DNA from 2 places in the Enterobacter bugandensis genome. Region 2 is predicted to be linked to the other one. Evidence: predicted binding sites of a transcription regulator. Region 2 holds the regulator's gene; the other holds the start of a gene.
The links. Region 2 encodes LexA, which represses DNA repair genes until DNA is damaged. Its sites were predicted from a motif close to TNCTGTATGTACATACAGNA; they were not measured.
Positions count from the first base shown of each region.

Region 1: metR (HTH-type transcriptional regulator MetR) is a predicted target of LexA. The motif match lies at 1,812-1,831, and genes of this name have one in related genera.

Region 1 is NZ_LT992502.1:4,484,700-4,488,113, reverse strand. It holds gene DG357_RS21770 (carboxylate/amino acid/amine transporter) at 40-939, shown strand; gene metR (HTH-type transcriptional regulator MetR) at 827-1,780, opposite strand; gene metE (5-methyltetrahydropteroyltriglutamate--homocysteine S-methyltransferase) at 1,896-3,414, shown strand, end outside.
Region 2 is NZ_LT992502.1:318,506-321,919, reverse strand. It holds gene dinF (MATE family efflux transporter DinF) at 1-1,274, opposite strand, end outside; gene lexA (transcriptional repressor LexA) at 1,338-1,946, opposite strand; gene DG357_RS01540 (diacylglycerol kinase) at 2,055-2,423, opposite strand; gene plsB (glycerol-3-phosphate 1-O-acyltransferase PlsB) at 2,578-3,414, shown strand, end outside.

The DNA.
Region 1 (3,414 bases), 4.2 Mb from region 2:
CGCTACAATGCCTGTCCTTCTTTCTGAGAGACAAGCATTGTGGCGCTACTCATTATCACCACTATCCTGTGGGCCTTCTCCTTTAGCCTGATTGGCGAATACCTTGCCGGTTCGGTCGACAGCTACTTCTCGGTGCTGATGCGCGTCGGGCTGGCGGCGCTGGTGTTCCTGCCGTTCCTGCGCACGCGCGGGCAATCGCTGAAAACCATTCTGCTGTACATGCTGGTGGGGGCGATGCAGCTTGGCATCATGTATCTGTTCAGCTTCCGGGCTTACGTCTACCTGTCCGTCTCCGAATTTCTGCTTTTTACCGTGCTGACGCCGCTCTATATCACGCTGATTTACGATCTGCTCAGCAGGCGCCGCCTGCGCTGGGGATATCTGCTAAGCGCCGCGCTGGCGGTTATTGGCGCGGCGATCATTCGCTACGACAAAGTGAGCGATCACTTCTGGACAGGGCTGATGTTCGTCCAGCTTGCCAACATCAGCTTTGCCATTGGTATGGTGGGCTATAAGCGCCTGATGGAAACCCGCCCGATGCCGCAGCACAACGCGTTTGCGTGGTTCTATATGGGCGCGGCGATCGTCGCGGTGGCGGCGTGGTTTATGCTCGGCAACCCGCAAAAGCTGCCGACCACCACCGTCCAGTGGAGCGTTCTGGTCTGGCTGGGCGTGGTGGCGTCGGGGCTGGGGTACTTTATGTGGAACTACGGCGCTACGCAGGTAGACGCCGGTACGCTGGGGATCATGAACAACGTGCACGTCCCGGCGGGGCTGCTGGTGAACCTTGCCATCTGGCAGGAACAGCCGCACTGGCCGAGCTTCCTTATTGGGGGGGCGGTGATCCTGGCTTCACTGTGGGTCCATCGCCGCTGGGTCGCTCCGCGCTCCGCACAAACGGAAGATGGTCGCACGCGTGGTTCCGCGCTGAGCGAATAAACGCCTCCGTAACCGGCTGACGCTGCTCGCCGTCGCGCACGGCGGCGTACAGCCGGCTCCACAGTCCTTCCCCCAGGGTTTTGGTGACCACCAGACCCTGGCGTTCAAAGCTCTCCACCACCCAGTGCGGCAGCGCCGCGATACCCATGCTGGCCGCCACCATCTGGATCAGCAGCAGGGTGTTATCCACGCTTTTCAGCTGCGGGCTGATGCCTGCCGGCTGCAGGAAATGACGCCAGATATCCAGGCGGCTGCGCTGAACCGGGTAAATCAGCAGCGTTTCTGTCGCCAGATCTTCCGGCGTAATGCGCGTTTTGGCCGCCAGCGGATGGTCCGGCGCCAGCACCAGACGCACCTCAAAATCGAACATCGGCGAATAGTGCAGGCCGCTGCGCGGCAGGATGTCGGACGTCATCACCAGATCCAGCTCGCCCTGCTGGAGCGAGGGCTGCGGGTCGAACGTCACGCCGGATTTAAAGTCCATCTCCACCTGCGGCCACTTCTGGCGAAAGTTCTCAAGCGCGGGGGTCAGCCACTGAATACAGCTGTGGCACTCAATGGCGATCCGCAGTTTGGTCTGCTGCGGCTCGTTACACGCCTGCAGCGCGCTGGCGATCTGCGGCAGTACCTGATTCGCCAGTTGAAGAAGAATTTCACCCTGCGGCGTAAAGCGCAAAGGCTGGCTCTTACGCACAAAAAGACGAAATCCGAGGCGTTGTTCCAGATCGCTGAACTGGTGAGAAAGGGCGGACTGGGTCTGGTGCAGCGTGGCCGCCGCCGCCGCGAGCGAACCGCAGTTCCGCAACGCTTGTAGCGTTTTCAGGTGTTTAATCTCGATCATGAAAGTCCTTCACTCCGCCATGAACATTTTGCGCTTGAGGAATATACAGTACCTGCCAATTATAGATGTGTAAACATCTGGACGTCTAAATAACAAATTTCACAAGGGGCATACCATGACAATCCGCACTCACACTCTCGGTTTTCCTCGCGTTGGCCTGCGTCGCGAGCTGAAAAAAGCGCAAGAAAGCTACTGGGCGGGCAACGCCACCCGTGAAGAACTCCTGGCGGTGGGGCGGGAGCTGCGCGCCCGTCACTGGGATCAGCAAAAACAGGCGGGTATTGACCTGCTGCCGGTGGGCGATTTCGCCTGGTACGACCATGTTCTGACGACCAGCCTGCTGCTGGGCAACGTGCCGGCTCGTCATCAGAACAAAGATGGATCGGTGGATATCGACACCCTGTTCCGCATCGGCCGTGGCCGCGCGCCAACGGGTGAGCCAGCGGCAGCGGCGGAAATGACCAAGTGGTTTAACACCAACTATCACTATATGGTGCCGGAGTTCGTCAAAGGTCAGCAGTTTACGCTGACCTGGACGCAGCTTCTGGACGAAGTGGATGAAGCACTGGCGCTGGGCCACCAGGTGAAGCCCGTATTGCTGGGGCCGGTAACCTACCTGTGGCTGGGTAAAGTGAAGGGCGAACAATTTGACCGCCTCAGCCTGCTGAACGATATTCTGCCGGTCTATAAGCAGGTGCTGATTGAGCTGGGCAAGCGCGGCATTCAGTGGGTGCAAATCGACGAACCCGCGCTGGTGCTGGAGCTGCCGCAGGAGTGGCTCGATGCCTTCAAACCGGCGTATGACGCGCTCACCGGCCAGGTGAAGCTGCTGCTGACCACCTATTTCGAGGGCGTGACGCCGAACCTCGACGCTATCACCGCGCTGCCGGTTCAGGGCCTGCACGTTGACCTGGTTCACGGTAAGGACGATGTCGCAGAGCTGCACAAGCGCCTGCCTGAGGAGTGGTTGCTCTCCGCCGGTCTGGTCAACGGCCGTAACGTCTGGCGCGCCGATCTGACCGAGAAATACGCCCAAATTAAAGACATCGTCGGCAAACGCGAGCTATGGGTGGCATCATCCTGCTCGCTGCTGCATAGCCCGATCGATCTGAGCGTGGAGACCCGTCTCGACCCTGAAGTGAAAAGCTGGTTTGCCTTCGCCCTGCAAAAATGTGAAGAGCTGGCACTGCTGCGCGATGCGCTTAACAGCGGCGATACGGCGGCGATTACCGACTGGAGCGCACCGATTCAGGCGCGTCGTCACTCGGCTCGCGTGCACAACCCGGCGGTAGAAAAACGTCTGGCGGCCATCACCGCCCGGGACAGCCAGCGTCAGAGCCCGTACGAGGTACGTGCCGAAGCCCAGCGCGCCCGCTTCAATCTTCCCGCGTGGCCGACCACGACCATCGGTTCATTCCCGCAAACTACCGAGATCCGCGGCCTGCGTCTGGACTTCAAAAAGGGCAATCTGGACGCGAATCATTACCGCACCGGCATTGCGGAACACATCAAGCAGGCGATTATCGAGCAGGAACGCCTCGGGCTGGACGTGCTGGTACACGGCGAAGCCGAGCGTAACGACATGGTGGAATACTTCGGTGAACACCTGGACGGCTTCGTCTTTACCCAGAACG
Region 2 (3,414 bases):
GCAAGCGAGAGGCCGCGCAGGGAGAGAAAGACCGCAAGCGCCAGCCACAAACCGTGATTACCCAGCCACGGAAGCGTCAGCAGCGTCAAACCAAACCCCGCCGCCGCAACCGCCATACTGTTGCGCATTTCCGCTCCGCGCGTCGCACCGATAAACATGCCGTCCAGCAGATAACACCACACCCCCACCACCGGCAAGATCACCTGCCAGACGATGTAGTGGTCCGCCAGTTCACGTAAAGCCGGGATCGAAGTGAGTAATGCAATAATGTCACGGCCAAAACAGGCATAAATCAGTGCAAACGCCAGCGCGACCAGTCCCGCTTGTCGACAGGCTGCCCGCCAGACATCCCTAAGCTGGCCACTTTCCCGCGCGCCGTACGCCTGCCCGGAATGCGCCTCAACGGCGTAGGCGAAGCCATCCAGCGCGTAGGCGGTAAACGTCAGCAATGTCATCAGGACCGCATTCACCGCGACGATCTCAGGCCCAAGACGGGCACCAAAAACCGTCAATGCGCCAAAACAGAGTTGTAGCAGAAGCGAGCGCAGCATGATGTCACGGTTGAGCGCCAGCAGTTTACGGATATTGCCGCGCCATGCGGTTTTCAGCATTACGAGGGATATCCCGCGCAGGGCCATCACGCGCCAGACCATCCACAGCCCAATGAGTAAGGTTCCGTATTCGGCAATCGCCGTCGCCAGTGCCGCCCCGCGCACGTCCATATGCAGGCCCATCACCAGCCAGAGATCGAGCACAATGTTGAGAAGGTTTCCCACGACCAGCAAAATCACTGGCGCACGGGCGTATTGCACACCCAGTAACCAACCCAGCAGAACCAGGTTTGCCAGCGAAGCGGGCGCGCTGAGCCAGCGGATTTCCAGGAAGCGACGCGCCTGCTCCAGTACCGCCTCGCTGCCACCAACAACATGGAGCGCAAAGTCTATCAGGGGCGTGCGCAGTAAAACAATGAGTACCCCCGCGCCAAGCGCCAGGATCAGCGGCTGCACCAGCGCACGCGCCAGACGTAACGGATCTTTCGCACCATACGCCTGTGCCGTGAGCCCGGTAGTACTCATACGCAAAAAGAGCAGCAGCATAAACAGGAAGCTGGTTGCCGTCGCGCCAATCGCCACGCCGCCAAGATAAACAGGGGAATCGAGATGACCAATAACGGCCGTATCGACCAGACCCAGCAAGGGCACGGTGATATTGGAGAAAATCATCGGCAGGGCAAGACGCCACAATGCCTTATCAGATGCCGTCAGCAGTGACATGAGAGATACCGGGAAGGGTAAATGAAGCAGGCTACAGCGGAAGCGTAGCCTGTCAGGAAGAGATTACAGCCATTCGCCGTTACGAATCACGCCAACAGCCAGACCTTCAATAGAGAAACTCTGTTCGCGGAGGTCGACCACAATCGGGGTGAACTCGTTGTTTTCGGGCAACAGCTGAACAGTGTTACCCTGTTTTTTCAGGCGCTTAACGGTCACTTCGTCATCAATGCGCGCAACCACCACCTGGCCGTTTCGCACATCCTGCGTTTTGTGAACGGCCAGAAGGTCGCCATCAAGAATGCCGATGTCTTTCATCGACATCCCGCTAACGCGCAGCAGAAAATCAGCGCTCGGCTTGAACATACCAGGATCGACCTGGTAGTGACCTTCAATATGCTGTTGTGCCAGCAGCGGTTCACCTGCAGCAACGCGGCCTATCAGCGGAATGCCCGTCTCTTCTTCCACCAGCAGGCGGATACCACGCGACGCGCCTGACACAATCTCAATCACACCCTTACGCGCCAGCGCTTTCAGGTGTTCCTCGGCAGCATTCGGAGAACGGAAACCCAGACGCTGCGCGATTTCCGCACGCGTGGGTGGCATACCCGTCTGGCCGATATGATCCCGAATGAGATCAAACACCTCTTGCTGCCTGGTCGTTAATGCTTTCATTCCGCCCCCTGGGTGTATATACAGTTATGCTGTGAGTATATACAGTCAAAGGCGATTTTGGAACCAAAAACTGCACAAAAAACCAGGGACTTAATTATTCCTCGAGCATCATCGGAAATGTGACCAAAGCAGCGTGACCCAGGTAATGGCTGCGGTGATAATCGCCAGCAGGACAGCGGCGGAGCCCATATCTTTCGCGCGGCCAGAGAGCTCGTGAAAATCAGAGCCGATCCGGTCGACCACGGCCTCAATAGCGCTATTGAGAATTTCCACTATCATCACCAGAAGTACGGAACCGATGAGAAGCACGCGGGTAATGGCATCTACATCAAGGAAACAGGCGATGATAACCGCGACGATAGCGGCGACACCTTCCTGGCGAAAAGCAGCTTCATTGACCCACGCGGCACGGAAACCTTTCCATGAATAGCCGGCGGCTTTGATGATACGCGTCAACCCAGTGGTATTATTGGCCATTAAAAGAACCTTTTTTAAAAAAGAGCGTCAGTAACAGGAGCTGCAGCGCGTTTCGCTGCCGCCTGAAGTATGACGGGTAACAACAGAAATTTTGCGCGCTTTCTGTTATCCTTGCGCCGCAATTGCATTATTAACCAGAGGCTTTACATCGTTTATGTCCGGCTGGCCACGAATTTACTACAAATTACTTAATTTACCATTAAGCATACTGGTAAAAAGCAAGTCTATCCCAGCAGAACCCGCGCTGGAACTGGGGCTCGATACGTCGCGCCCTATTATGTACGTTTTGCCTTATAACTCTAAGGCAGACCTGCTAACGCTCCGTGCCCAGTGTCTGGCGCATGATTTACCCGATCCACTTGAACCACTGGAAGTTGACGGCACTTTGCTGCCGCGCTACGTGTTCATTCACGGCGGGCCGCGCGTGTTTACCTATTACACACCGAAAGAAGAGTCCATCAAGCTGTTCCACGACTATCTCGACCTGCACCGCAGCAATCCTGACCTGGATGTACAGATGGTGCCGGTATCGGTGATGTTTGGTCGCCGTCCGGGCCGCGAAAAAGGCGAAGAGAACCCGCCGCTGCGCATGCTTAACGGCATCCAGAAATTCTTCGCGGTCTCCTGGCTGGGACGCGACAGCTTTGTGCGCTTCTCCCCTTCCGTCTCCCTTCGCCGAATGGCGGACGAGCACGGCACTGACAAGATCATCGCGCAAAAACTGGCGCGCGTGGCACGTATGCACTTCGCCCGTCAGCGCCTGGCGGCCGTAGGGCCACGTCTTCCGGCGCGTCAGGACCTGTTCAACAAGCTGCTGGCCTCCAAAGCGATCGCCCGCGCCGTTGAAGACGAAGCGCGCAGCAAGAAAATTTCCCATGAGAAAGCCCAGCAGAACGCCATTGCGCTGATGGAAGAGATCGCAGCGAACTTCTCCTACGAGATGATTCGCCTGTCCGATCGTATTCTCGGCTTTACCTGGAACCGCCTGTAT